One region of the Paenibacillus wynnii genome, then DNA from elsewhere that is predicted to be linked to it. Evidence: a T-box and tRNA genes for the amino acid it is inferred to sense, from the RefSeq annotation. Region 1 holds a T-box; the other regions hold tRNA genes.

What was found. The T-box of region 1 lies ahead of PWYN_RS27060 (arginine--tRNA ligase). A T-box ahead of a tRNA ligase gene usually reads a tRNA of that ligase, here a tRNA-Arg.
Region 2: it encodes a tRNA-Arg, which carries the amino acid that the T-box ahead of PWYN_RS27060 (arginine--tRNA ligase) is inferred to sense. The anticodon was not compared.
Region 3: it encodes a tRNA-Arg, which carries the amino acid that the T-box ahead of PWYN_RS27060 (arginine--tRNA ligase) is inferred to sense. The anticodon was not compared.

The regions. Positions count from the first base shown of each region.
Region 1 covers NZ_JQCR01000003.1:2,515,413-2,520,535, reverse strand. The annotation lists gene PWYN_RS27060 (arginine--tRNA ligase) at 1-1,816, opposite strand, end outside; T-box leader at 1,856-2,078, opposite strand; gene PWYN_RS27055 (hypothetical protein) at 2,257-2,607, shown strand; gene PWYN_RS27050 (hypothetical protein) at 2,644-3,009, shown strand; gene PWYN_RS30495 (hypothetical protein) at 3,006-3,179, shown strand; gene PWYN_RS27040 (DEAD/DEAH box helicase) at 4,088-5,123, opposite strand, start outside.
Region 2 covers NZ_JQCR01000001.1:542,234-547,356, reverse strand. The annotation lists rRNA gene PWYN_RS02680 (23S ribosomal RNA) at 1-2,655, shown strand, start outside; rRNA gene rrf (5S ribosomal RNA) at 2,710-2,826, shown strand; tRNA gene PWYN_RS02670 (tRNA-Asn) at 2,833-2,908, shown strand; tRNA gene PWYN_RS02665 (tRNA-Thr) at 2,910-2,985, shown strand; tRNA gene PWYN_RS02660 (tRNA-Glu) at 2,998-3,072, shown strand; tRNA gene PWYN_RS02655 (tRNA-Val) at 3,113-3,188, shown strand; tRNA gene PWYN_RS02650 (tRNA-Gln) at 3,240-3,314, shown strand; tRNA gene PWYN_RS02645 (tRNA-Lys) at 3,320-3,392, shown strand; tRNA gene PWYN_RS02640 (tRNA-Leu) at 3,409-3,493, shown strand; tRNA gene PWYN_RS02635 (tRNA-Gly) at 3,502-3,576, shown strand; tRNA gene PWYN_RS02630 (tRNA-Arg) at 3,585-3,661, shown strand; tRNA gene PWYN_RS02625 (tRNA-Pro) at 3,689-3,762, shown strand; tRNA gene PWYN_RS02620 (tRNA-Gly) at 3,775-3,848, shown strand; tRNA gene PWYN_RS02615 (tRNA-Pro) at 3,865-3,938, shown strand; gene PWYN_RS02610 (ImmA/IrrE family metallo-endopeptidase) at 4,045-4,449, opposite strand; gene PWYN_RS02605 (helix-turn-helix domain-containing protein) at 4,492-4,935, opposite strand.
Region 3 covers NZ_JQCR01000002.1:1,166,999-1,172,121, forward strand. The annotation lists gene katA (catalase KatA) at 328-1,788, shown strand; tRNA gene PWYN_RS07795 (tRNA-Gly) at 2,149-2,219, opposite strand; tRNA gene PWYN_RS07800 (tRNA-Pro) at 2,232-2,305, opposite strand; tRNA gene PWYN_RS07805 (tRNA-Arg) at 2,333-2,409, opposite strand; tRNA gene PWYN_RS07810 (tRNA-Gly) at 2,420-2,494, opposite strand; tRNA gene PWYN_RS07815 (tRNA-Leu) at 2,501-2,584, opposite strand; tRNA gene PWYN_RS07820 (tRNA-Lys) at 2,601-2,673, opposite strand; tRNA gene PWYN_RS07825 (tRNA-Gln) at 2,742-2,816, opposite strand; tRNA gene PWYN_RS07830 (tRNA-Asp) at 2,876-2,953, opposite strand; tRNA gene PWYN_RS07835 (tRNA-Met) at 2,978-3,054, opposite strand; tRNA gene PWYN_RS07840 (tRNA-Met) at 3,125-3,201, opposite strand; tRNA gene PWYN_RS07845 (tRNA-Met) at 3,272-3,348, opposite strand; tRNA gene PWYN_RS07850 (tRNA-Val) at 3,369-3,444, opposite strand; tRNA gene PWYN_RS07855 (tRNA-Glu) at 3,451-3,522, opposite strand; tRNA gene PWYN_RS07860 (tRNA-Ser) at 3,593-3,682, opposite strand; tRNA gene PWYN_RS07865 (tRNA-Asn) at 3,687-3,762, opposite strand; tRNA gene PWYN_RS07870 (tRNA-Ile) at 3,766-3,842, opposite strand; rRNA gene rrf (5S ribosomal RNA) at 3,900-4,016, opposite strand; rRNA gene PWYN_RS07880 (23S ribosomal RNA) at 4,089-5,123, opposite strand, start outside.

The DNA.
Region 1 (5,123 bases):
GGATAACTCTTGAGGTGAGCCAGAGCCGGAACTGAATGGAAGACTCCGCACCCTTAAGAATGGGACACAGAGAGTAAAAATTATTGAACAAAGTAGCCAATGTATGCACGTAGTTACAGAGTGTGCTCGGGGTCAGTTCCTTGCTGGCAAGAAATAATGTATCTTCCCATGTGCTGAGATGTCTCAGCAGTGCGGACTCCGCTTTTTCAAATTCGGCTGGAAATTGCGGCAATAGAGCATCATCCATTAGATTGGTTGCTGCAGCCTTGCTCAACACACTGTTCGCACGGGCATACGTATACATCAGATATACGCCCGTATTCCCGGATATTTCTGTAGCCTGCCGGAAATCAAATATAATCTCAGTCCCTAAATTGAAACGGAGCAGATAATAGCGGATCGCAGCGGTAGCGATGTCCTTGCTGGAAAGGCCACTTTTATCAGAACGTGATTGCTCAATAGCCTTCTCCATAAGCAGAACCAAATCGGTTACCTTCACACCTATACCCTGACGCCCGGACATGGCATAGGAGGTTCTGCCATCCGAAATATCAATTCCCAGTTCAGCCGCGGAAGCCGGACTCAGCGAAACCACGCCATAGCTTACATGATGAAGCTTCTCGGCCTGATCTGTATACCCCAGTACTTGCAAGGCCTGTTTTACCATCTGCTGCGGATATTCCTGTCTGTAGTCGATGACGTTAATAACCATGTCCGCTTTTCCAAAAGATAAAGCCCGTCCGGTAGTTAAACCCGTTGTCCATAAGCCTGCTGTAAACTCATGGTACGAGAAGTCTTTTTCGAGCAGACCGAATTTCCACAGATGATAGGCGATGTCTTTGGCTGTATACGTTAAAATGCCGTTGGAGCGCACAAGCACCTTATCGATATTATATTCATCAACTTCTGCCTCAGCGTCCGCCACCGAGGATTGCTTCAGTACCCAGCAGCCTGCCAGTTTACCTTCCTTTTCTTGAACAAAAACCTCTGTTTTTACAAGCAGCTGAAATGCCGATGACCAAAAACCCTCCCTAACAATGCTGCTCTCCCATACGAGTAGGTCATACTCAATGCCGAAGCTCTTCATCTCCTCCACATGCTCTCTCACAATACGTTCAGCTACAAGATTTCCCAGCCAGGCCTCATTTTCGCCGCCTCTTTCCAGGGCATGTAGAATATCGGTACGTTTGTCCGTCATCTCTGGATTTCGCGCATACTCCTTGTTCACTCTGGAATAGATATCCCAGCAATAGTCCCCAAAACGGATATGCTCACCCTCAAAAGGTATATTTAATAACCCAACAACTGTATCCGCCAGCTGATTCCCCAAATCGTCTATGTAATTATGAACCTCTACGTTGTATCCTGTTCTTTTCAAAATACGGACCAAAGCATCCCCGATACAGGAGTTTCTTAAGTGCCCGATGTGCGCTGATTTGTTCGGATTTATAGAAGTGTGCTCTATTACTGCTTTTTCCCCGGAATTTGGAGGGAGCTCGAAGGTGCGTCCGGCCCACTCCTGCCAGTTGACATACAAATTGATGAACCCGGGAGCTGCGACTTCGACTTTGTCTAATAGCCCTTCCATATAACCCTGCTTTTGAATTTCTGCCTTCACTAGTTCAGCTATTCCCATAGGAGCCTTCCGCACAATTTTTGCCATCTGCATTGCGATACTGCTCGAATAATCGCCATGCTCCAGATTAGCGGGCTGTTCAATACGAACGTTAATCTCACCGGTATAAGTAATACTCAGACTATTAAATACGCCTCTGACACTCTGTTCCAGGTTGGTTCTGATAAGTTGGCTGAACATAGGTTGACCTCCTTTAAAATACAAAAAAGCCCTCGTCTCAAAAGAGACGAGGGCTTTAGCGCTCGCGGTACCACTCTCGTTGCTAGACGGGCAAGTCTAGCCACTTTACAGAATAACGGCCTTCAGCCGGGGCTTCCTACTAATCTGTTCAGAAGTCCATCTCCCGGGTGCGCTTCATTACTTTGATCTGTACCGGCTTTCACTCTTCCGGCTCGCTGAGGACTAGATCAAGGGTAATTACTCTCCCGCTCATCGATTGTATATATTTTTACCAGTATAACGAATTTCACAAAGAAATCAATAGCTCTGCATATATACGACTAAAGGAAATACGGCTTAAGAATCGCTAATGTCCACACCCACATTTTAAGGTTGGAATATTAGTATGTTGAGCGTTTCTAAAATCATAAGTCAGAAATAGAAGGGAGGAGTTAAGACGCATGGCAATTTTGTCAACAGGACCCATCGAAAATAGTCCCGTCCTCGGGATCAGGCCGACCCAACAGGTCACCGTTAAAATCCTTAACCGGGACGCTGTAAATGGTTCTTCTGTGGTTATTCAAGGTTATGTACTCGGTACTACAAGAACTATATATGTAAGTGAAGGAATTATTGTGGCTCCAAATACCGTAATAACTAAGCATTATTTTGCCGATCTGGATGCTCTTGAGTTTTTATTTGCGATCGGAGGGGCAGCAGAGAATGAGGTAGAGGTATCTGTCTGGGGGAAACAGGCCTCAGGTCAATTGGTGAGCAGTTTTAGAGTTGTGGCTCAGGAAAATTTAGGATAGTAGATTCATATAAAATTTTAAAGGAGAACTGTAGACATGGCCTTTTTATCAACAGGACCGATAGAAAATAACGTATCAATGGTTACCGGTGTCAGACCTACTCAGCAAATTACAATCAAAGTGGATAATCGAAGCAGTGGAAATGCCGCATCAGCGCTAATCGAAGGCTATCATTTGAACGGAACTAGAACGTTATATGTTAGCGAATTTTTAAATTTGGCACCCAATCAGGTGGTAACAAGGAATTATTATGCGAACCTGGATGCATTTGAATTTACTTTTACGACATCAGGTATGGCAGAAGAGGAAGTCCAGATCTCTTTTTGGGGAAAAGACTCATCAGGTCAACTTGTAACCGCCCATCGGTTAGTCTCTTCTGAATTGCTGGGAGAAAAGGAGTGATGGGAGTAACTGGGGCTACCGGACCGGCGGGACCTACTGGAGCGACAGGTGAAACGGGTGCTGCTGGTGAAGGTGCTATTATTGCTTATTCTTCGGGGCTTCCTGTGAGTATGACTACTGTTTTAGGGGGGGCTTGCGAATTCATCCAGCTTGGTGGGTTTTGGGAATAGCACTACTGGAGTTACTGCTGCTGGCGGAACTATAAATCTTACAGGAGCGGTTGGATCTCCGTTGAACTTTGCCTTTTCATCACCTCGTACCGGAACGATTACACCTATGGCTGCCTATCTCAGCACGACGTTACAGCACAATTATATATTTCTACTACACCAGATAATATCTTCACTGCGATGCCGGGAGCCCTAGTAACCTTAAGTCCGGCGTTAATAGGAGTTCTATCTATTGGAACTATAAGCAATGGTTTGAACTACGGGACTGAGTATTGCAGTAGCGCCTGAAGATCGTTTGTTAATGGTTTTCACCGCCACTGTAACAGCAGGGCTTGATGTGGCATCAACCATTGATGGCTACACTAGTGCAGGAATAACGATCAATTAAGAAAGTAACATCTGATTTATGATTTATAATCAAAACCAGGAGTGCTAAGCCTTACGGCTAGCCTCCCTGGTTCTGTGTTATGTCTTATTCCAGTCAAATCGGAGATATGAGGCAACTCCGGCAGAGAAGTTGTATTTTATGCAGTTATTTCAGCTTAAAGCGGCCTTGTTTGAACTTTAATTGTACTTTATGCACTTATAATTAGGGAAAATGGCCTTTTTGACGGGAAATGCTGAAAATAGTTGCATTAAATACACCTATTTACTTTAGTAGTGCTGCCTGTAGTATTTTAAGTGTATTAAATACAACTAAATGGGTTGCGCAACGGAAAAATCAGTCGTGGATCCAGTAGATGAGGAAGGGGGGCAAGTGGAGCCGCAAGAAACCGGTAGTTAACCAGCTAGAACCAGCTAGAACCAGCTAGAACCAGCTAGAACCAGCTAAATCTAGCTAGTCCCGTCAGTATCAGCTAGGCCCCGCTGGTTCCAGCCAACGCTCCCCACTACTCCCCCGCACTCCATTAAATCATCAGAATCTCCCGGATATCCTGTTCTGTTAAGGTGGATAAGGCTTCCTGACCTGGCTGAATAACTTCATCTATCAGGTTTTTTTTCTTCTGCTGCAGCTCGTACATTTTATCCTCTACCGTTCCCTGGGTGACAAGCCGGATAACTTGGACTACCTTTTTCTGCCCGATCCGGTGTGCTCTGTCGGCAGCCTGCTGTTCAACAGCGGGGTTCCACCATAAATCATACAGGATGACGGTATCTGCTCCGGTTAGGTTAAGTCCGGTGCCGCCGGCCTTCAAGGAGATGAGGAACAAGTCGCGTTCCCCGTCATTAAATTGATTACACAGCTCAACACGCTGGGAGGCTCGGGTCTGTCCGTCCAGATAGAAATACGGGACACCTTGAAGCCCAAGCTCCCGCCCGATTAACTTGAGCATCTCCGTGAATTGGGAGAAGACCAGCATCCGTTTGCCGGAGCTGCGACACTCCTCAATAATCTCGAGCAGCTGCTCAAATTTGGCTGAACTGCCTTGATAGCCTTCGACGAATAGCGAAGGATGGCAGCAGAGTTGTCTCAGACGAGTAAGTCCGGCCAGGATTTTGATCCGGTTGCTGCGGAAATCCTCCCCGTTCAGATGCTTCAGGGCTTCCTTTTGTAGCCTCGCCAGATAAGCGACATACAGCTTCTTCTGCTCGGGCAGCAGCTCGGAGGCTTGCAAGGACTCGATCTTGTCCGGCAGTTCTTTCAGGACATCGGTCTTAAGACGACGAAGCAGAAAAGGACGTGCACGCTTGGCTACCACTTCCCGGGGAAGGTCGTGAAAGGCCTTCTTGCCAGGGAAAAGTTCTGGAAACACAGCGCCGAAGATTGACCATAGGTCCTCCAGAGCATTTTCCACCGGAGTACCCGTTAGTGCAAATCGATAACGAGCTTGCAGAACCCGTACAGCTTGTGCTGTTTGGGTTACGTGATTCTTAATGACTTGGGCTTCATCCAGAATGAGTGTGTGAAAAGATGGTTTCGCATAGAGATGTACGTCTCTACGC
Region 2 (5,123 bases), on a different contig from region 1:
AACCAAGGGGCTTGCCCCTTGGGGTTGTGGGACGTCTCACATGGAGTTACAAAGGAATACAGTAGATGAAGAGGTCTGGAAAGGCCCGCGATAGAGGTAAAAGCCCTGTAATCTAAACTGTATTCTCTCCGAGACGGATCCCGAGTAGTGCGGGGCACGTGAAACCCCGTATGAATCCAGCAGGACCATCTGCTAAGGCTAAATACTACCTGGCGACCGATAGTGAAACAGTACCGTGAGGGAAAGGTGAAAAGCACCCCGGAAGGGGAGTGAAATAGAACCTGAAACCGTGTGCTTACAAAAAGTCAGAGCCCTATCTATGGGTGATGGCGTGCCTTTTGTAGAATGAACCGGCGAGTTACGTTTAACATGCAAGGTTAAGTCGAGAAGACGGAGCCGCAGCGAAAGCGAGTCTGAATAGGGCGATGTAGTATGTGGACGTAGACCCGAAACCGTGTGATCTACCCCTGTCCAGGGTGAAGGTGCGGTAACACGCACTGGAGGCCCGAACCCACGCATGTTGAAAAATGCGGGGATGAGGTGGGGGTAGCGGAGAAATTCCAATCGAACTCGGAGATAGCTGGTTCTCCCCGAAATAGCTTTAGGGCTAGCCTCGGTATTAGAGTAGTGGAGGTAGAGCACTGATTGGTTGCGGGGCCCGCAAGGGTTACCAAGATCAGTCAAACTCCGAATGCCATATACTTATTGCCGGGAGTCAGACAGTGAGTGCTAAGATCCATTGTCGAAAGGGAAACAGCCCAGACCATCAGCTAAGGTCCCCAAGTGTGTGTTAAGTGGGAAAGGATGTGGAGTTGCACAGACAACCAGGATGTTGGCTTAGAAGCAGCCACCATTGAAAGAGTGCGTAATAGCTCACTGGTCGAGTGACTCTGCGCCGAAAATGTAACGGGGCTAAACACACCACCGAAGCTATGGCTAGATACATTGTATCTGGGGTAGGGGAGCGTTGTATATACGTTGAAGGTATACCGTGAGGAGTGCTGGAGCGTATACAAGTGAGAATGCCGGTATGAGTAACGAAAAGATCAGTGAGAATCTGATCCGCCGAAAGCCCAAGGTTTCCTGAGGAAGGCTCGTCCGCTCAGGGTAAGTCGGGACCTAAGGCGAGGCCGAAAGGCGTAGTCGAAGGACAACAGTTTGAAATTACTGTACCACCGTAATCCGCTATGAGCGATGGGGTGACGCAGGAGGGTAGTGACGCGGACTGATGGAAGTGTCCGTCTAAGCAGTGAGGCTAATGTGTAGGCAAATCCGCACATTATTAGGCCAGGCTGTGATGGGGAGCGAAAATTGTAGTAGCGAAGGTCATGATCTCACACTGCCAAGAAAAGCCTCTAGCCAGGAGAAGGTGCCCGTACCGCAAACCGACACAGGTAGGCGAGAAGAGAATTCTAAGGCGCGCGGAAGAACTCTCGTTAAGGAACTCGGCAAAATGACCCCGTAACTTCGGGAGAAGGGGTGCCCCGGTAGTGTGAATAGCACGAGGGGGCCGCAGTGAAAAGGCCCAAGCGACTGTTTAGCAAAAACACAGGTCTGTGCGAAGCCGCAAGGCGAAGTATACGGGCTGACGCCTGCCCGGTGCTGGAAGGTTAAGGGGAGCGGTTAGGGGTTAAACCCGAAGCTGTGAACCGAAGCCCCAGTAAACGGCGGCCGTAACTATAACGGTCCTAAGGTAGCGAAATTCCTTGTCAGGTAAATTCTGACCCGCACGAATGGCGTAACGACTTGGGCGCTGTCTCAACGAGAGATCCGGTGAAATTTTAATACCTGTGAAGATGCAGGTTACCCGCGACAAGACGGAAAGACCCCATGGAGCTTTACTGCAGCTTGATATTGAATTTGGGTACGATCTGTACAGGATAGGTGGGAGCCTGAGAAGCAGGAGCGCAAGCTTCTGCAGAGGCGACGTTGGGATACCACCCTGATCGTATCTAGGTTCTAACCTAGTGCCCTAATCGGGTACGGGGACCGTGTCAGGCGGGCAGTTTGACTGGGGCGGTCGCCTCCTAAAGAGTAACGGAGGCGTTCCAAGGTTCCCTCAGAATGGTTGGAAATCATTCGAAGAGTGCAAAGGCATAAGGGAGCTTGACTGCGAGACCTACAAGTCGAGCAGGGACGAAAGTCGGACTTAGTGATCCGGTGGTACCGCATGGAAGGGCCATCGCTCAACGGATAAAAGCTACCCTGGGGATAACAGGCTTATCTCCCCCAAGAGTCCACATCGACGGGGAGGTTTGGCACCTCGATGTCGGCTCATCGCATCCTGGGGCTGAAGTAGGTCCCAAGGGTTGGGCTGTTCGCCCATTAAAGCGGTACGCGAGCTGGGTTCAGAACGTCGTGAGACAGTTCGGTCCCTATCTGTCGTGGGCGCAGGAAATTTGAGAGGAGCTGTCCTTAGTACGAGAGGACCGGGATGGACGTACCGCTGGTGCATCAGTTGTTCCGCCAGGAGCATGGCTGAGTAGCTACGTACGGACGGGATAAGCGCTGAAAGCATCTAAGCGTGAAGCCCCCCTCAAGATGAGATTTCCCAATTAGTAAGACCCCTTGAAGACGACGAGGTAGATAGGTTGGAGGTGGAAGTGCAGCAATGCATGGAGCTGACCAATACTAATCGGTCGAGGGCTTATCCAAATATCTAAACGCAGATTTGTTTCGGATTCAGTTTTCAGGCGATTAAGCCTGCCGTTTGGTGGCGATAGCGGAGGGGTTCCACGCGTACCCATCCCGAACACGACCGTTAAGACCTCCAGCGCCGATGGTACTTGGACCGAAGGGTCCTGGGAGAGTAGGACGTTGCCAAGCGGATATTCCCTGATAGCTCAGTTGGTAGAGCACTCGACTGTTAATCGAGTTGTCACAGGTTCGAGCCCTGTTCGGGGAGCCATGCTCTCATAGCTCAGTAGGTAGAGTGCATCCATGGTAAGGATGAGGTCACCGGTTCGAATCCGGTTGAGAGCTCCACAGATTTTTAGCGGCCCGTTGGTCAAGGGGTTAAGACACCTCCCTTTCACGGAGGTAACATGGGTTCGAATCCCATACGGGTCACCAAATTTTCCTATCATTACCCCTTGAGGGTCACCATACATATGGAGGCTTAGCTCAGCTGGGAGAGCATCTGCCTTACAAGCAGAGGGTCGGGGGTTCGATCCCCTCAGCCTCCACCATAATCGCTCACATATCTATGAGGATTATGGAGAATATATAGGTATCATCAATGGGGATTAGCCAAGTGGTAAGGCAACGGACTTTGACTCCGTCATTCATAGGTTCAAATCCTATATCCCCAGCCAGATGCGAGCCATTAGCTCAGTTGGTAGAGCACCTGACTTTTAATCAGGGTGTCGAAGGTTCGAATCCTTCATGGCTCACTTTTATTATTATCATGCGCGTATGGCGGAATTGGCAGACGCACCAGACTTAGGATCTGGCGTTTCACGACGTGGGGGTTCAAGTCCCTCTACGCGCACCATATGATTTGCGGACGTGGCTCAGCGGTAGAGCATCGCCTTGCCAAGGCGAGGGTCGCGGGTTCGATTCCCGTCGTCCGCTCCATTATTTTTGCGCCCTTAGCTCAGCTGGATAGAGCGTTTGACTACGAATCAAAAGGCCGGGAGTTCGAATCTCTCAGGGCGCGCCATTTATATTCTTATCCCATTAATACTGTCGGGACGTAGCTCAGCTTGGTAGAGCACCTGGTTTGGGACCAGGGGGTCGCATGTTCAAATCGTGTCGTCCCGATTTTACATTTATGCGGGTGTAGTTCAATGGTAGAACTTTAGCCTTCCAAGCTAATAGCGTGGGTTCGATTCCCATCACCCGCTCCAACTTTTCATTTTATTACGGGACGTAGCTCAGCTTGGTAGAGCACCTGGTTTGGGACCAGGGGGTCGCATGTTCAAATCGTGTCGTCCCGATACTACAACTATATAGTTGTCACTAAACTCTTACTTCGGTAAGAGTTTTTTGTTTATGTAATTGCTAGACTTAGTCTCTCTATTAATTTAGTTTCAGTATTAACTGTTACATAAATTGAATCTCATGTGGTATACCTATCCGCGAATAATAGATCTCTAAAGATTCTCCTTGTTCTGGAGAGGAATTGGCTAATAGCAGCTTTACTGCAAAGGAATTGGCTTGCCGTTCCAATTTGCCAGGACAAAAGTAAGAACTCTCCTCTAGAAAAAAACGATTAATGCCCTTATGTAAACGATCGTGCCCCAATTCATGTGCGCAAACAAAGCGCTGCCACTCGATAGGCAGCTCATTATGAATGACAATAAACCTTCTTCTTAACTTACGATAATATAACCCCTTGGTATCCTCCCCCAAATTCATAAACCGAATATGAATGCCGAGTGCTCTGGAAAGCTCAAAAGGGCAATTGGTTTTATATTTTTTTATCAGTTTATCGATTAATTCATCCATCTTTTTCACCTGCAGCATCTTTAAAGTATTGGTGGGCATGCTCTATTCTTCTGAATGGGGTCTATGAATAGGCTTATTTCTTTTGTTCATTTGCTTAGCTTCCCAGAATAAGCCGGTCAGTACATCCTTAATCCGCTGCCTGTCCTCCTTATTTAAAGGAATACCATCAAACATTAATTCTCCGTCATCCTCCAACATTTTCCGGAAATCACGCTTGTCTTTACTCGTAGCCCATTCTGGAACTACTTCAACAGAAGCCAGTTCAGCCTCCTGCAAGTAACCGGCTTGATCCATTAATAACTCATAGGGAACCTTTGTCGCCTCAGAAATTTTACGTAGTGTAGAGGGTTTCGGTATTCCCCTAAGTCCATTCTCAATACGTGAAATTTGTGATCCGCTTATACCGGCCGCTGCTGCCAGTTGGTTGATCGTCAGACCCTTTTCTTCACGAAGTTGTTTCAGATATCTACCAAATGACTCTTCCATCTCTCAACACTCCTTATTCACTGTCTGCCTCTTAGGATTAATATAAGCCATTATTGCCAAGAGGTAAACATAAAAGTGAACATTTATGCCAAAAGGCAAGATATCTTGGGAATTACAGCTGTTAATCACCCAAAACAGATGAAAATGGGATTTTACGCAATACGGAAAAAAGTGGTATATTGTTATAA
Region 3 (5,123 bases), on a different contig from region 1:
CCGCTGTTGTCTCCGGATTTCTGGATTTTTACCGCTATTAGCGGATGAAATCCGGAGACAAAGGCGGACGCTACCGCTCTTCCAGTTCCAAAATCCCCCTGCGTTACTTCAATCCTTTTTGTCAGTTTATCAAGTTCAATCTATATAATCATCTTCACGAAAGCTAATCCACAATCCCATCCTGATTAAAGGGTGGGATTGTTATGTTTAATCATATACATATGCTTATTTGGAATTATTATAAAAAGGGTTTACAATTTAAATGAGAATTGTTATCATAGTATTTATACTTAATCTAAAATCAAATCCTAAGAGGTGAACCTATTTATGAGTTCCAACAACAATAACAACCTTACAACGAGCTGGGGTGCTCCTGTAGGGGATAATCAAAATTCCATGACAGCAGGCTCCCGTGGCCCGGCTTTAATACAAGATGTTCATTTGCTTGAGAAATTAGCGCATTTTAACCGAGAGCGTGTCCCGGAGCGTGTTGTCCATGCTAAGGGTGCTGGAGCCCATGGATATTTCGAGGTAACCAATGACTTATCCCAATATACCAAAGCGAGCTTTTTATCCGAATTAGGAAAACGTACACCCATGTTCATTCGTTTCTCTACAGTTGCCGGCGAGCTGGGCTCAGCTGATACGGTTCGTGATCCACGTGGCTTTGCCGTTAAGTTCTATACAGAAGAAGGAAATTATGACCTAGTAGGGAATAATACACCGGTCTTTTTTATTCGTGATGCCATCAAATTCCCAGACTTTATTCATACACAGAAACGTCATCCGCAGACTCACCTCAAGAACCCCAATGCCGTCTGGGACTTCTGGTCACTATCTCCTGAGTCTCTGCATCAGGTGTCTATACTAATGTCAGACCGTGGGATACCAGCTACACTGAGACATATGCACGGTTTCGGAAGCCACACGTTCAAATGGGTAAATGCAGAGGGTGGCGCAGTCTGGGTGAAATATCATTTTAAAACAGAGCAAGGCGTACAGAACTTAGATGTGAATTTGGCTGCAAAAATTGCCGGTGAGAACCCGGATTACCATACAGAAGACTTATTCAACGCGATTGATAAAGGAGATTTCCCAGTCTGGAGATTACATGTACAAATGATGCCAATCGAGGACGCCAATACGTATCGTTTCGATCCGTTTGATGTTACAAAGGTATGGTCGCAGAAGGATTACCCTCTGATTGAAGTGGGGCGCATGGTGCTGGACCGTAATCCGGAGAACTATTTTGCAGAAGTGGAGCAGGCCACCTTCTCTCCTGGCTCTTTCGTACCGGGAATTGAAGCCTCTCCTGATAAAATGCTGCAAGGCCGTCTGTTCGCCTACTCCGACGCTCATCGCTACCGTGTAGGTGCCAATCATAACAGTCTGCCCATTAATCAGCCCAAGGCGGAAGTGAAGAACTACCAACGGGACGGCTCCATGACTAGCGGCAATAACGGTGGCAGTTCCGTTTATTACGAGCCTAACAGCTACGGCGGACCGACAGAATCACCACAACATAAACCTCTTTCTTTTGAAGTGTCCGGCTTAGCAGACAGTGTTGCCTATGATCATAACGATCACTACACACAGCCCGGTGACTTATACCGTCTGCTCAGTGAAGAGGAGCGTTTACGGCTTGTGCAAAATATCGTGGTTGCCATGGCTCCCGTCGACAGAGATGATATCAAAATCCGCCAAATCGGGCATTTCTTCAAAGCCGATCCCGAATTCGGGCGACGTATCGCCGCCGGGCTTGGTTTACCTGCTCCGCAGGAAGTATAAGGGTAAGACTAACCATTAGTTGAATATAGCATGTTATAGATGAAGGGGTGATCCACGCCATGCAATGGCAACTGGATCACCCCTTTTCCCTGACCATAATTGCAAATTTTTTGGAAATCATAGCGTCTATACTGAAAACTATCCCTTTATACTTTTCCCCATTACACTTTCTGGTCACTCTCTATAATCCACCTGGCTCCATACCCAAAGCTGATTTAGCTGCAATTGTGACATTCACAGTAGTAATTCAGTAAAGAATAAAAGGCATCTAATCATGATCTCCATGATTTAGACTGCCTTTTTCGTTAAACAAAAAAAAGAGCCGCGAAAATCCGCAGCTCCTAATTTGGTCTATCAGTAAGCGGGTGATGGGAATCGAACCCACGCTATTAGCTTGGAAGGCTAAAGTTCTACCATTGAACTACACCCGCATAAATGTAAAATCGGGACGACACGATTTGAACATGCGACCCCCTGGTCCCAAACCAGGTGCTCTACCAAGCTGAGCTACGTCCCGACATTAAAAATGGGATAAGAATATAAATGGCGCGCCCTGAGAGATTCGAACTCCCGGCCTTTTGATTCGTAGTCAAACGCTCTATCCAGCTGAGCTAAGGGCGCAAAATCTATATGGAGCGGACGACGGGAATCGAACCCGCGACCCTCGCCTTGGCAAGGCGATGCTCTACCGCTGAGCCACGTCCGCAAAATATGGTGCGCGTGAAGGGACTTGAACCCCCACGTCGTGAAACGCCAGATCCTAAGTCTGGTGCGTCTGCCATTCCGCCACACGCGCACGATACTAATAAAAGTGAGCCATGAAGGATTCGAACCTTCGACACCCTGATTAAAAGTCAGGTGCTCTACCAACTGAGCTAATGGCTCGCATAGAAGAGGCTTCCGAGTATTACTCGAATTACCTTTGAAACTTAACTTCACAAGATAAGGTGAAGTGGCTGGGGATATAGGATTTGAACCTATGCATGACGGAGTCAAAGTCCGTTGCCTTACCGCTTGGCTAATCCCCAATACTAATTAACGAAATGGCGGAACAACTTCCTTGCTCTCATCCTTGTCGATAAATAAATGGCGGAACCGACGGGATTCGAACCCGCGATCTCCTGCGTGACAGGCAGGCATGTTAGGCCAACTACACCACGGTTCCATGATAAATTACATAAGTAAGTATTGGTTGCGGGGGCAGGATTTGAACCTGCGGCCTTCGGGTTATGAGCCCGACGAGCTACCGGGCTGCTCCACCCCGCGTCAGTAACTAATATGCTTGTTTAACTATACCACATTACCACTACTCAAGAAAATATCACATAAAGATAATTGGTTGCGGGGGCAGGATTTGAACCTGCGGCCTTCGGGTTATGAGCCCGACGAGCTACCGGGCTGCTCCACCCCGCGTCAGTAACTAATATGCTTGTTTAACTATACCACATTACCACTACTCAAGAAAATATCACATAAAGATAATTGGTTGCGGGGGCAGGATTTGAACCTGCGGCCTTCGGGTTATGAGCCCGACGAGCTACCGGGCTGCTCCACCCCGCGTCATAAGCAATATACAATTATGGTGGAGGCTGAGGGGTTCGAACCCCCGACCCTCTGCTTGTAAGGCAGATGCTCTCCCAGCTGAGCTAAGCCTCCATGATATGACCCGTATGGGATTCGAACCCATGTTACCTCCGTGAAAGGGAGGTGTCTTAACCCCTTGACCAACGGGCCAAACTACTAAGAAAATATTACTGCGATGAACCACTGAGGGTTCTCATCCCTTGCTAAGCAAGTATTGCAACGGAGAGAGAGGGATTCGAACCCTCGAGACGCTTGTGGCGCCTACACGATTTCCAATCGTGCTCCTTCGGCCAAACTCGGACACCTCTCCAAAGTGGCTCCCCGAACAGGGCTCGAACCTGTGACAACTCGATTAACAGTCGAGTGCTCTACCAACTGAGCTATCAGGGAAAATGGTGGGCCCTAGTGGACTCGAACCACCGACCTCACCCTTATCAGGGGTGCGCTCTAACCAGCTGAGCTAAGGGCCCTTCTAACGCATGTAAATGTTATGAGCAAAAAAAATACCACAGTCATTGTGGTTATTCGCTTGGCGGCGTCCTACTCTCCCAGGACCCTTCGGTCCAAGTACCATCGGCGCTGGAGGTCTTAACGGTCGTGTTCGGGATGGGTACGTGTGGAACCCCTCCGCTATCGCCACCAAACGAATTACATAGAATATATCAAGCGTTTGATCGCCTGAAAACTGAATCCGAAACAAATTTGCGTTTAGATATTTGGATAAGCCCTCGACCGATTAGTATTGGTCAGCTCCATGCATTGCTGCACTTCCACCTCCAACCTATCTACCTCGTCGTCTTCAAGGGGTCTTACTAATTGGGAAATCTCATCTTGAGGGGGGCTTCACGCTTAGATGCTTTCAGCGCTTATCCCGTCCGTACGTAGCTACTCAGCCATGCTCCTGGCGGAACAACTGATGCACCAGCGGTACGTCCATCCCGGTCCTCTCGTACTAAGGACAGCTCCTCTCAAATTTCCTGCGCCCACGACAGATAGGGACCGAACTGTCTCACGACGTTCTGAACCCAGCTCGCGTACCGCTTTAATGGGCGAACAGCCCAACCCTTGGGACCTACTTCAGCCCCAGGATGCGATGAGCCGACATCGAGGTGCCAAACCTCCCCGTCGATGTGGACTCTTGGGGGAGATAAGCCTGTTATCCCCAGGGTAGCTTTTATCCGTTGAGCGATGGCCCTTCCATGCGGTACCACCGGATCACTAAGTCCGACTTTCGTCCCTGCTCGACTTGTAGGTCTCGCAGTCAAGCTCCCTTATGCCTTTGCACTCTTCGAATGATTTCCAACCATTCTGAGGGAACCTTGGAACGCCTCCGTTACTCTTTAGGAGGCGACCGCCCCAGTCAAACTGCCCGCCTGACACGGTCCCCGTACCCGATTAGGGCACTAGGTTAGAACCTAGATACGATCAGGGTGGTATCCCAACGTCGCCTCTGCAGAAGCTTGCGCTCCTACTTCTCTGGCTCCCACCTATCCTGTACAGATCGTACCCAAATTCAATATCAAGCTGCAGTAAAGCTCCATGGGGTCTTTCCGTCTTGTCGCGGGTAACCTGCATCTTCACAGGTATTAAAATTTCACCGGATCTCTCGTTGAGACAGCGCCCAAGTCGTTACGCCATTCGTGCGGGTCAGAATTTACCTGACAAGGAATTTCGCTACCTTAGGACCGTTATAGTTACGGCCGCCGTTTACTGGGGCTTCGGTTCACAGCTTCGGATTGCTCCTAACCGCT